Regions from separate parts of the Streptomyces sp. NPDC001194 genome, predicted to be linked through region 1. Evidence: riboswitches for the same ligand, from Rfam matches in the RefSeq annotation. Region 1 holds a riboswitch; each other region holds the start of a gene.
What was found. A riboswitch is a leader RNA that binds a small molecule or an ion and turns the genes downstream of it on or off. The one in region 1 is predicted to bind cyclic di-AMP.

Region 1 (4,285 bases):
GCGGGGGCGTCTGCATGCCTGGAGGAAGTCTCTTCGTTCTCGTGGATGGGTGCGGGTACTCGTCACTCGCCGGGGCGGTCTGCCTTGTCGACGCCGTCCCAGACGTTCGAGTACCAGGGCCGGTCGGATCCGGCCGTTCCGGTGCGGTGCCGCTCGGCGGCCCCGGCCCCGGGGTCGGTCATGATGTAGCTGATCTCGCCCGGGCGGACGAAGTGCAGGTGCTTGCGCGCCTGCTGCTCCGCGTACGCGTTGTCCTGCCAGCGGGCCTTCTCGTCGCGGAGGCGTTCGAGGCGCCGGCCCGCGGCCTCGGCGGCCTTCCGCTGCTCCGCGATCTCCGAGCGCTGTGAGACGTACTGGCGCATCGGATACGCGAGGGCGACGACCAGCGTACAGAGGACGAGCACCAGGAGCGCGGCGCGGCCGGTGAGCCGGCTGCGGCGGACCTGACGGCGCGTCTGCGAACGGTAGACGTGGGCGGCGGTCCGCTCGCCGAGCTGCTTGAGCCTGGTCGCGGTGGAGAAGGTGGAGAACCGATCCCGGTTCCCGGCCATTGATCCCGCCTCCCCTGTGTCCCTCTGTCCCTGGGTACGTCGTGCGCGCTACGCAATACGTCCCCGCACACGGTACGGGACCGAGTGCGGGGACGTACGGAGGCCAGCCCCGGAGGGCCTGCCGTGATTAGCCCTTGAAGCGCGGGAAGGCGGAGCGGCCCGCGTACACGGCGGCGTCGTCGAGGATCTCCTCGATGCGCAGCAGCTGGTTGTACTTGGCGACGCGGTCCGAGCGGGCCGGGGCGCCGGTCTTGATCTGGCCGCAGTTCACGGCGACGGCGAGGTCGGCGATGGTGACGTCCTCGGTCTCGCCGGAGCGGTGCGACATCATGCACTTGAAGCCGTTGCGCTGGGCCATCTCGACGGCGTCGAGGGTCTCGGTCAGCGAACCGATCTGGTTCACCTTCACGAGCAGGGCGTTCGCGGAGCCCTCCTCGATGCCGCGGGCAAGGCGCTCCGGGTTGGTGACGAAGAGGTCGTCGCCGACGATCTGCACCTTGGAGCCGATGCGGTCGGTGATGGTCTTCCAGCCGGCCCAGTCGTCCTCGAACAGCGGGTCCTCGATGGAGACGAGCGGGTACGCGGAGACGAGCTCCTCGTAGTACTCGGTCATCTCGGCGGCCGAGCGGGACTGGCCCTCGAACTCGTACTTGCCGTCCTTGTAGAACTCGGACGCGGCGACGTCGAGCGCGAGCGCGATGTCCTTGCCCGGGACGTAGCCGGCCTGCTTGATGGCCTCGACGATGAGGTCGAGCGCGGCGCGGTTGGACTCCAGGTTCGGCGCGAAGCCGCCCTCGTCACCGAGACCGGTGGAGAGGCCCTTGGTGTGCAGGACCTTCTTGAGGGTGTGGTAGACCTCGGCACCCCAGCGAAGGGCCTCGGAGAAGGACTCCGCGCCGATCGGGGCGATCATGAACTCCTGGATGTCCACGTTGGAGTCCGCGTGCGAACCGCCGTTGAGGATGTTCATCATCGGAACGGGCAGCAGGTGCGCGTTCGGGCCGCCGAGGTAGCGGAAGAGCGGGAGGTCCGAGGCCTCGGACGCGGCGTGCGCGACGGCCAGGGAGACGCCGAGGATGGCGTTGGCGCCGAGGGAGCCCTTGTTCTCGGTGGCGTCCAGGTCGATCATGGCCTGGTCGATCAGGCGCTGCTCGGTGGCGTCGTAGCCGACGAGCTCCGGGCCGAGCTGCTCGATGACGGCGAGGACGGCCTTCTCGACACCCTTGCCCATGTAACGGTTGGGGTCACCGTCGCGGAGCTCGACGGCCTCGAAGGCACCGGTGGAGGCGCCGGACGGAACTGCAGCACGGCCGGTGCTGCCATCGTCGAGGCCCACCTCGACCTCGACCGTGGGGTTGCCTCGGGAGTCCAGGATTTCCCGGGCTACGACGACGTCGATGGACGGCACGAGCATCTCCTTCTGGGATGTGACGCTGGGTGTGCGGTGGCATGTCGGGCCGTGGGATGGCCCCGCCGCCTAGAGCCTAACCGGCTCCGGGCACTGGGCCGGCCGACCGCCCGCCCCCTGGGACGAAAAAGGGCCCGAATACCCGTCTTCCGGTACATAGGGACCCCGGCCACCGGTACAAACGCCGCCGCCCGGCGCGTGAGGGAAGACGCGCCGGGCGGTCGGGCTCCGCGGCGCCGCCGGGGCGGCCGCGGTTGTCACTGCGGAGTTCAGCTGAGCTTCAGCTTCTGACCCGGGAAGATCAGGTCGGCGTCCGAGACGATGTCCTTGTTGAGCTCGAAGAGCTTCTCCCAGCCACCCTTGACGCCGTTGGCCTCGGCGATGGTGCCCAGGGTGTCGCCGGCCTTGACCTCGTACGAGCCGTTGCCGGTCTTCACGACCGGGGCGGCCTCGGAGCGCTCGGAGCGGGTGACCGGCGCGGGGGTCTCGCGCTTGGTCTCCTTCTTCGTCTCGGTCTTCTTCGGCTGGGTCTTCTTGGTCTCGGTCTTCGTCTCCGTCTTCTTCGGGGTGTCGGTCGTACCACCACCGTTGTAAGAGGAGTTGGAGAGGCCCTTGCCGCAGACCGGCCAGGCGCCCTTGCCCTGGCCCTTGAGGACCTTCTCGGCGATGGCTATCTGCTGCGACTTGGAGGCCTGGTTCGGCATGCCCTGGCCGCCGTACCCCCGCCAGGTCTGGAGGGAGAACTGCAGGCCGCCGTAGTAGCCGTTGCCCGTGTTGATGGACCAGTTGCCGCCGGACTCGCACTGCGCCACGGCGTCCCACTGGGAGGCGGTGGCGGCGGAGGCCGAGCCGGCCGCCATCAGGGGGGCGGCTACGGCGACACCGGTGACACCGGCGAGCGTGACGATGCGAGCGGCCTTGGAGGCGCGACGGTGCTTGCCCTTGCCGGAAATCAGCATGGAGTTCTCCTCACCGACGCCTACGAGGTGAGCTGTCGGGTTCGGGCTGATGAGTGCCCGGCCGTGCGACGTGGCGCACGACTTAACCCCTAGCCGTTTCCTTGCCGTCTCTCAACGGCCGGTCCCGGCGCCTACCTTGGTTCCCCCGCTCCTGCCTTCGGCGCTTTACGCGACGACTGTTCCCTCCGTCCGCCGGCAGGATTCGGCGATGCGGTCGAAGGAGCCCGCGGTGGCGGGCGACTCAGAAGGTAGACAGGTCTCTCCCCGATGTTCAACGAGGAACACCGGGGAGAAACGGCCCCTACTTGCGCCCTCCTTACGTGCATTTGCGCAGGTGAGGGCGGGGTTTGCAGAAGGCTCCAGGCGGGACACGCCAGTTGACCGGAAGAGACACATGTCTCACTTGCAGATAACGGACATTCAGCCTTTTCCGGGTGTCCGAAGTGCCGCTGTTTTTAACTTAGATCCAGATTCTGGCCGGGCTTGATCAGATCGGCGTCATCACCGATGACCTGCTCGTTGGCCTGGTAGAGCGCGTTCCAGCCGCCCTTGACCCCCTTGGCGGAGGCAATGGTCGCCAGGCTGTCGCCCGCCTGGACCGTGTACGAGGGGTCCGACGCCGCGCCGGAGGCGACGGGCGCCTCAAGGGCGGGCGTACCGCGGTGCTTACCGGTGGCGGAGGGGTCCGGGATGCCCGCCGGGTCGGTGGTGGCACCCGGGGTGCCCGGGGCCGCGGGGGTGGTGGGAGCGGTCGGGTCGCCCGGAGCGGTCGGGGTGCCGGGCGCGGTCGGGGTGCCCGGAGCGGTCGGGGTGCCGGGCGCGGTCGGGGTGCCCGGGGCCGTCGGGGTGCCGGGGGTGCCCGGGAGCACCGGGTCGGTCGGCGAGGTGGACGGCACGTCCGGGTCGGGCATGACGGGCAGTCCGCTGCTGGGCGCGAGCGGCGCCGGCGGAATCGTGAAGTCCGGGGCCGGAGCCGGGGTGGGGGCGCCGAAGTCGCGCGCCTTCGCGCCGGAACCGCCGGCCGGGACCGAGGCGTCGGGGCGCGAGGCGGTCGGAGCGATCGGGGTGAGCGTGCCGGGCAGGCCCGGGTCCACGGTCGCCGCGGGGCCCTGCTGGGTCAGTCCGGCCGCCTCCGAGCAGTGGCCGAACGCCTGGGCGCCCTGGGTGCCCAGCACCCGCTCGGCGACGGCGATCTGCTGCGAACGGCTGGCGAGGTCGGGGCGCTCGGCGAACTCCAGGCCGCCCGACGCCTTCCACTCCTCCTGCGTGAACGAAAGTCCGCCGTAGGACCCGCTGCCGGAGTTGGCGCTCCAGGAGCCGCCGCTCTCACACTCGGCGACCTTGTCCCACGTGGAGGTCTCGGCTGC
Region 2 (4,285 bases), on a different contig from region 1:
GCGGTCGGGCGCGTCCTCGACATCACCGCCGAGGAGGTGCAGGCCGTGGCCGCGGCCCGACTGCGCCCCGACAACCGCGCGGTGCTGGTGTACGAGCCGCTCCCGGCGGAAGCCGGGGAAGCGGACGAGGCCGACGTGAACGACGAGAACGAAGGGGCGGAGCAGTGAGCGACACCGCAGCCGTCACGATGACCTTCCACCCGCGGCCCCAGGCGGGCGAGGCCAGGCCGTGGGCCTTCCCGGCCCCCGAGCGCGGATCGCTGCCCAACGGCCTGACCGTGCTGCGCTGCCACCGCCCCGGGCAGCAGGTCGTCGCCGTCGAGGTGAACCTCGCCGCCCCGCTGGACGCCGAGCCCCAGGGCCTGGACGGCGTGGCGACCATCATGGCCCGCGCGCTGTCCGAGGGAACGGACAAGCACTCCGCCGAGGAGTTCGCGGCCGAGCTGGAGCGCTGCGGCGCCACGCTCGACGCGCACGCCGACCACCCGGGCCTGCGGGTCTCGCTGGAGGTCCCGGCCTCCCGCCTGCACAAGGCGCTCGGTCTGGTGGCCGAGGCGCTGCGCGCCCCGGCCTTCGCCGACAGCGAGGTCGACCGGCTGGTGCGCAACCGGCTCGACGAGATCCCGCACGAGCTGGCCAACCCGCAGCGCCGGGCCGCCAAGGAGCTCTCCCGGCAGCTCTTCCCGCCCACCCTGCGGATGTCCCGGCCGCGCCAGGGCACCGAGGAGACGGTCACCCGGATCGACTCCGCGGCCGTACGCGCCTTCTACGAGGCCCACGTACGGCCCGCCACCGCCACCGCGGTGGTCGTCGGCGACCTGACCGGCATCGACCTGGACGCCGTCCTGGGGGACACCCTGGGCGCCTGGACCGGCAACTTCGCCGAGCCGCTCCCGGTCCCGCCGGTCACCGCCGACGACACCGGCCGCGTGGTCATCGTGGACCGGCCCGGCGCGGTCCAGACGCAGCTGCTCATCGGCCGGATCGGGCCGGACCGGCACGACCGGGTCTGGGCGGCGCAGGTGCTCGGCACGTACTGCCTGGGCGGCACCCTCACCTCGCGCCTGGACAAGGTGCTGCGCGAGGAGAAGGGCTACACGTACGGCGTGCGCGCCTTCGGCCAGGTGCTGCGCTCCACGGCCGACGGCAAGGGCGCCTCGATGCTCGCCATCAGCGGTTCGGTGGACACCCCCAACACCGGCCCGGCGCTCGAGGACCTCTGGAAGGTGCTCCGCACGCTCGCGGAGGGCGGCCTGACCGACGCCGAACGGGACGTGGCGGTGCAGAACTTGGTGGGCGTGGCCCCGCTGAAGTTCGAGACGGCCGCGGCCGTCGCCGGCACGCTCGCCGACCAGGTCGAGCAGGAGCTCCCGGACGACTACCAGGCGCAGTTGTACGCGCAGCTGGCCCAGACGGGCACGGTGGAGGCGACTTCGGCCGTTCTGGCCGCCTTCCCGGTGGACCGCCTGGTCACGGTCCTGGTGGGCGACGCCGCGCAGATCGAGGAGCCGGTGCGGGCGCTCGGCATCGGTGAGGTCACCGTCGTCACCAACTGACGGACATTTCAAGGGGCTCCGGCGGCTTGTCCGCCGGAGCCCCTTTTGTCTGTTTCGTGGAGAGGTTGCTCGTATGGGGTGTGGCGTATGCAACAAAAACGCGTGTGTGTTTGGCGATTGACTGATGATCCGCCTAGCGTCGGCCGTGCTGTCCGTCAGTTGTACCCGCCGCATCCGCGGCACCGGGCAGCGATCGCCGAGTCCCCGTCAGGCGCGAGCCTGGGGAGCCGGGGACCCACATGCGTCCCTGGGGTGAATCGGACCGCCTCGCCAGAGGGGGTCCGTAGGAGACCTTCCTGCTCCGAACCCGTCAGCTAACCCGGTAGGCGAGAAGGAAGGAAAGGATCAGCCCCTTCATGGCGTTTGGCAGTCGTGCCGCCGGTAAGCACCGTGGTTCCAGTCGTCTGAGCCGCAAGACCGCCGGTTACGCCGGCATAGCCGCCCTCGCCACCACCGGTGTCGTCGGCTCCCTCGCAGGCCCGGCGTTCGCCGCGTCGGACAAGTCCCCCTCCATGGAGGACACCGGCCTGAACGCCGTCGTGACGGCCGAGGACCTTCCGGGGCAGATCGAGGCCCAGGCCGATGCCCAGGAGCACGCGGCCGAGGCCGCGGCCCTCAAGGCGAAGGCGGAGGCCGACGCGAAGGCGCGCGCCGCCGAGGCCCGGCAGAAGGCCGAGGAGAAGGCGAAGGCCGAGCGCGAGGCCGCCGAGCGTGCCGCCCGCGAGGAGGAGCGCAAGCGCCTCAACACCTTCGTCGCCCCCGTCGACGAGTCCTACATCAGCACCCAGTGGCACGCGGGCGGCGGCATGTGGTCCTCCGGCAGCCACACCGGCATCGACTTCCACGCGGCCTCCGGCACCACGGTGCACGCGGTCGGCCTCGGCACCGTGGTCGAGGCCGGCTGGGGCGGCGCGTACGGCAACAACGTCGTCATCAAGCACGCCGACGGCACGTACACGCAGTACGGCCACATGTCCTCGCTGAGCGTCTCCGTCGGCGACCAGGTCACCGCCGGCCAGCAGATCGGCCTGTCGGGCTCCACCGGCAACTCCAGCGGCCCGCACCTGCACTTCGAGGCCCGTACCGGCGCCCAGTACGGCTCGGACATCGACCCGGTCGCGTACCTGCGCCAGCACGGCGTCAACGTCTGACCCGCAGCACTCCACCGAAGGCCCCGGCTCTCCGAGCCGGGGCCTTCGTGTTGGCCGTAAACATCCGCTATTCACGCCCGCGCTCGGAATTTAACGCGTAGTGCAATAGAGTCCCCGTACGATCGGGATACGGTCGCGGCAATGGCGTCGGCAGTCGGAAATAGGCGGAGGTCCGGACTTGCGTATTCCTGCGCACGCGGTATGCACGGCAATCCGCGAAGACATCGTCTCCGGGGTCTTCGAACCGGGTGCCCGGCTGACCGAGGAACTGCTGGCCCGCCGGTACGGAGTCTCCCGCGTCCCCGTCCGCGAGGCGCTGCGGACCCTGGAGTCCGAAGGCTTCGTCACCACCCGCCGGCACGCGGGCGCCTGCGTCGCCGAGCCCACCGAGCAGGAGGCGGCCGACCTCCTGGAGCTGCGGCTGCTGCTGGAGCCGCTGGCGGCGGCCCGCGCGGCCCGGCGGCGCACCGAGGGCCACCTCAAGGTGTTGCGCGGGCTGGTCAGGCTGGGCCAGGAGCGGGCCAGGCGGGGCCAGGGGGAGGATCTGCGGTCCCTGGGCGGCTGGTTCCACGAGACCCTCGCCCAGGCCTCCGGCAGCCCCGGGCTGATCGCGCTGCTCACGCAGATGCGGCACAAGGTCGCCTGGATGTACGCCGTGGAGGCGCCGGCCCGGCCCGTGGACTCCTGGGCGGAGCACGGCGCGATCGTGGACGCGGTCGCGCGCGGGGACGCCGAGCGGGCCCGGGCGCTGACGGCGGTGCACGCGGAGCGCGCGGCGGGGGCGCACCGGCTGCGGGTGAGGACTTCGCAACATGCCGTAAACATGTCGAGCGGCCCGCATTAACAAAAGGCGCGTATCAAAGAGTGGGAGCGGCCCGGGGAAATGGGGGCGGCTTGAAAAGCGAGTGCGGCTCGTCGGGCGAGGGCTGCGGCAGCTGAATTGGCGCCGCATTTCCTGTCGTCCTGCGCGTGTGCGCTGAATTCCCGAATACGGGGGAACGAAGAAGCCGCGGCCACCGGAATACCGGTGGTGGCCGCGGCTTCTTCGTGTGCCCGGGGTGAACCCGAAGGGTCAGACGGTCTCGGGGAGCTCCTCGAGACCCTCGGCGACCAGCTTCGCGAGGCGGTCCAGCGCCGCCTCGGCGCCCTCGGCGTCGGACGCGAGGATGATCTCCTCGCCGCCCTGCGCACCCAGGCCCAGCACCGCGAGCATGGACGCGGCGTTGACGGGGTTCCCGTCGGCCTTCGCGATGGTCACCGGGACGCCGGAAGCGGTCGTCGCGCGGACGAAGATCGAGGCGGGACGAGCGTGCAGGCCCTCGGCCCAGCCGACGTTGACGCGGCGCTCTGCCATGGTGATGCCCTTCAGGTTCTTACGGTTGTCTAGACCAGTCTCTCACGACGCCCCTCATGCTCCGACCGACCTTCGGCCCGAATCCACCGCCGTTCGACCTACCCCAGCTTGCACTGGTTTGCCCATGCTTGCCGCGTGCGCCGCGCAGGAGCTATCCGGCCAGTCCTGGCCTTAAGATCGCCGCATGACCACCGCGTCGGACCCCTCGTACCCGGCCCACTGGG
Region 3 (4,285 bases), on a different contig from region 1:
CTAGACCGCACAATCCCGCCGCTGACAGCCAGTTGGGGAACTTCGGCGGGGTGCTTCCCGCTCCCGGTGGAGCGCTCGTACGACAGCCCGAATCCGCCGGGGCGCGCACGCGCGGCGGCCCTGCCGGGGGCGCACCACCCCCGGCTGCCGGAACACCGCCTACGAGCCGACGGCCTCCGGTTCTTCGTGCGCGGCGGCCGCGGGACGCGCGGCGGTGACCGGCCGGGAGGACGCCGGCGGTACGGGCGGGGCCGAGGCCACGAACGGGCGCCACCACGCCTCGCTCGGGGCGTCCGCGTCGCCCGGCTCGAACGGCTGGCCCGGGATCGGCAGCGCGATCGCCGCCCCGGTGGCCTCCGCGGCGGCCACGGTGCCCTCGCCCGGCTCGTCCCACGGGTGCAGCGCCAGGTTGAAGGTGCCCCAGTGGATCGGCAGCATCGTGCCGTGCGGGATCCCGCCCTGGAGGTCGAGGTGGGCCTGCATGCCCTCCTCGGGAGTCATGTGGATGTCGGGCCAGTACTCCGAGTACGCACCGATCTGGATCATGGTGGCGTCGAAGGGGCCGTGCGCCGCGCCGATCTCCGCGAACCCGGGGAAGTACCCGGTGTCGCCGCTGTGGAAGATCCGGTGCTCGTCACCCGCGACCACCCACGAGGCCCACAGGGTGTTCTGCTGGTTGCGCAGGCCCCGACCGCAGAAGTGCCGTGCGGGGGTCGCGGTGAGCGAGAGCCCGGCTACCTCCGTGGCCTCGTTCCAGTCGAGCTCGCGCAGCCGGTCCGGTGACACGCCCCAGCGCTCGAGGTGGGCGCCCACGCCGAGCGGCACGGCGAAGACCGTGTCCGTCCCGGCCAGCTCCTTGATCGTCGGCAGGTCGAGGTGGTCGTAGTGGTCGTGCGAGATCACCACGACGTCGACCGGCCCCAGCGAGGCCAGCGGTACCGGCGCGGGGTGCAGCCGCTTGGGACCGGCGAACGGGAACGGGGAGCACCGCTCACCCCACACCGGGTCGAACAGCACCCGCCGCCCGTCGATCTCCGCGAGCACGCCCGAGTGCCCCATCCAGGTCAGGCGCAACCCGCTCACCGGCGGCTTCGCCAGCTCGGCGAGGGTCGTCGGATACACGGGGATCGGCGCGCCGGGGTTGCGCCGGGTCCGCTGCTCCTTGTGGAAGTAGATCTTGGCGAACTCCATCATGGAGCCGGAAGGCCTGGTCCGGGCCCCGACCGGGTTCTGGAAGACGCCGTCGGCGAAGTTCGGCGAGCGCCGGATCCGCTCCAGGCGGGCGCCGGACGGATCCGCGCCGAAGGCTTCGGGCCGCAGGGCGCGCAGCCGGGGACGCAGGGGACGGGAGCCGGTCAAAGCGCCTCCTGGGAGGGTGGGGCGGATGGTCGTGAGGCCGTACGGAATACCGGTCTACCACCATGCCAACGCGCACCGGCCCCGAAGGATTCCGCCGCGCGCCCCCGTTCTCGCGCCGCCTGCACGACCGCCCCGCTCGCCGCCTCCGGGGCGCCCTCGCGGCCGGCCCCCACCACGGCCCCCACTCCCGCCGGACCGTTCCCCCGCCCCGCCCCCGCGCGCTACAGCGGCAGCAGGTCCGGACGCTTCGCCTCCACGTGGTCCCCCGAGGACTCCCCGCGCAGCCGCCGCCCGATCCACGGCACCAGGTACTCCCGCGCCCACTGGATGTTGTCCCGGGTCACGTCCACCGAGCCGCGCGGCTGTTGGGGCGGCCACGGCTGGTCGGGATCGGTCGGCACCTCCAGCCCCAGCACCTGGGCGGCGCGCAGCGCGACCCGGGTGTGCCCCTCCGGTGAGAGGTGCAGCCGGTCGTCGTCCCAGGCCCGCCGGTCCTGTACGGACTTCAGCGACCAGAGGTCGAGCACCGGGCAGTCGTACCGGTCGGCGATGGCGCGCACGTGCGCGTTGTACGTCGCGATCTTGCCCCGCAGGTGCTTGAGGACCGGGACGCCCCGGGTGTCGAAGCCCGTGGTGATCATGACCTGGCCGACGGCCCCGGAGAGGTCGGCGACCGCCGCCTCGAACCGCTCGGCCGCGTCGTCCGGGTCGCTGCCGGGCCGGATGATGTCGTTGCCGCCCGCGCAGAAGCTCACCAGGTCCGGTGCGAGCTCCTTGGCGCGGGGGACCTGCTCGGCCACGATCTGGTCGAGGAGGCGTCCCCGCACGGCCAGGTTCGCGTACCGGAACTCGTTTTCCTCGCGCTGATCGGCCAGGAGTACGGCCAGCCGGTCCGCCCAGCCGAGAAAGGTCCCCCCGGGTCCCGGGTCCCCCACGCCCTCGGTGAAGCTGTCCCCGATCGCCGCGTACGAGCCGATGGTCTTGAGTGTCGTCGTCGTCGCTGCCACGAGAACACATCCTTCACCCCGGTGCGTGACCTACGCCACCGTAGGCAGGGGTTGACGGCCCGTGATCTATACCACCTGGTCGGTACGGAATAACAGTGCGTGAGGCCGGGACCCCCCTCGGGTCCCGGCCTCACGGGTCCGGCCGCCTCTCCGACGGCGGGAGCCGTCAGATGCTCACGCCCTTCGAGCGGAGGTAGGCCAGCGGGTCGATGTCCGAGCCGTAGGACGGCCCGGTGCGGATCTCGAAGTGCAGGTGCGGGCCGGTCGAGTTGCCGGTGGAACCGGAGAGGCCGATGGTCTGGCCGCCGGTGACGCTCTGGCCGACCGAGACGGAGAGCTGGGACAGGTGGCCGTACTGGGAGTACTTGCCGTCCGCGTGCCGGATGACGACCTCGTTGCCGTACGCACCGCCCCAGCCCGCGGAGACCACCGTGCCCGCGCCGACGGCGCGGACGGTGGTGCCGGAGCTCGCGATGAAGTCGACACCGGTGTGGTAGCCGCTGGACCACATGGCGCCGGGGGTCTTGTACTGGGTGGAGATGCCGCCACCGCCGACGGGGGCGACGAAGCCCGCGGCGCTCACCGCGGCGGCGGACTTGGCGGCGGTGCTCTTCTTGGCGGGAGCGGCGGCGGGGGCGGGGGCCGCCGCGGCGTCCGCGGAGCCCTTCCCCTTCGAGGCCGATCCTGCGGCCGGGTCCGCGGCCGAGGACTTCTTCGCCGGGGCCGGGGCCGCCTTCTGCGCGGGAGCCGGGGCCGCCGCGCCCTTCGCGTCGAGGGTCAGCTTCAGCCCGGGGTGGATCAGGGAGGGGTCGGCGCCGACGGCCTCGCGGTTGTCGGCGTACAGCTGCTGCCAGCCGCCCGAGAGGTGGCGGTCCTGGGCGATCTTGGAGAGGTAGTCCCCCGGCACGACGGTGTAGACGGCCGAAGTGGCGGGCGAGCCCTGCGCGACGGCGGCCGGCGCGGCCTGCGGCGCCGCCGGAAGCTGCGGCGCCTGCACGGGTGCGGCCGCGGGTGCGCCGGCCGGGGCTCCGGCCGCCTGGGCGCCGGCGGCACCCAGCAGCGGCAGCGCGAGGGCCGCACCGCCGGTGCCCGCGACGGCGAAGCCGCGCGCCACGGAACGGGACTTGGGACGTCGGTGCTTACCCTTTGCAGGCATGGCGAATTCCTCTCCGTCGCCTGCGAGGTGAGCTGTCGGGTTCGGACTGGAGATGTCCGGCCGTCCGTGAACAGAACATGAACGGCTTCACCCCGAGCTGTTCCGATGCGAATGATCGGGAACAGCGGCCTACCTGGTTCCCCCGCTCCTGCCGCGCGCGTGAATAGTCGGGTGCGGTTTCCGGACGGCGGCAGGATTCGGCGGTCCATCCGGATCGATCGCGAAGGTAATCGAGTTGAGCCACACCGAACAAGCCACGAATTTCCTGACGGATTCACAGAACCGGGAATCCGCCGGAATTCCGGTCACCCTCCGTCCATTCCGCCGCGCCAACAACCCCTCCGGCCGGGCCATTCGGCTTTGACGATCAGGCACTCACGGTCACCGTATGATCTGGCTCACGGGGCCCCGCCCGATCTCGCCTCCGGTTATGGCAAGTTGGCCCCAAGTAGTGTAATTCGGGCACACCACGACGATGCGGAGGAGTTCCCGTGACCCAGCAGATACCCCGGCCCCCGCGGACGGAGCCCGTACCGGAGCCCGAGCTCTCGGGAGTGCGCAACTTCCGTGACGTGGGCGGCCTCCCGACCGCCGACGGGCGGAGGGTCAAGCCGGGAAAACTGTTCCGTAGCGGACATCTGGCACATGCCACCGAAACCGATGCAGAGTTCCTCGAGTCGCTCGGCCTGCACACCATCTTCGATTTCCGCAACAACGCCGACCACGCTTTGGAGGGGGCCGACGTCGAGCTCCCCGGCGTTCG

Region 2: another riboswitch for cyclic di-AMP. It lies ahead of ACFY1T_RS29410 (M23 family metallopeptidase); the one in region 1 lies ahead of ACFY1T_RS31165 (transglycosylase family protein).
Region 3: another riboswitch for cyclic di-AMP. It lies ahead of ACFY1T_RS28305 (peptidoglycan DD-metalloendopeptidase family protein); the one in region 1 lies ahead of ACFY1T_RS31165 (transglycosylase family protein).

The regions. Positions count from the first base shown of each region.
Region 1 is NZ_JBIAXU010000022.1:47,596-51,880, reverse strand. It holds gene ACFY1T_RS31180 (DUF501 domain-containing protein) at 1-16, opposite strand, end outside; gene ACFY1T_RS31175 (septum formation initiator family protein) at 63-551, opposite strand; gene eno (phosphopyruvate hydratase) at 679-1,965, opposite strand; gene ACFY1T_RS31165 (transglycosylase family protein) at 2,229-2,918, opposite strand; cyclic di-AMP (ydaO/yuaA leader) riboswitch at 2,921-3,091, opposite strand; gene ACFY1T_RS31160 (transglycosylase family protein) at 3,374-4,285, opposite strand, start outside.
Region 2 is NZ_JBIAXU010000019.1:129,176-133,460, forward strand. It holds gene ACFY1T_RS29400 (M16 family metallopeptidase) at 1-168, shown strand, start outside; gene ACFY1T_RS29405 (M16 family metallopeptidase) at 189-1,556, shown strand; cyclic di-AMP (ydaO/yuaA leader) riboswitch at 1,741-1,899, shown strand; gene ACFY1T_RS29410 (M23 family metallopeptidase) at 1,913-2,707, shown strand; gene ACFY1T_RS29415 (GntR family transcriptional regulator) at 2,886-3,551, shown strand; gene ACFY1T_RS29420 (HPr family phosphocarrier protein) at 3,780-4,061, opposite strand; gene ACFY1T_RS29425 (GNAT family N-acetyltransferase) at 4,246-4,285, shown strand, end outside.
Region 3 is NZ_JBIAXU010000018.1:41,221-45,505, forward strand. It holds gene ACFY1T_RS28295 (MBL fold metallo-hydrolase) at 160-1,359, opposite strand; gene ACFY1T_RS28300 (SGNH/GDSL hydrolase family protein) at 1,581-2,366, opposite strand; gene ACFY1T_RS28305 (peptidoglycan DD-metalloendopeptidase family protein) at 2,533-3,522, opposite strand; cyclic di-AMP (ydaO/yuaA leader) riboswitch at 3,527-3,735, opposite strand; gene ACFY1T_RS28310 (tyrosine-protein phosphatase) at 4,014-4,285, shown strand, end outside.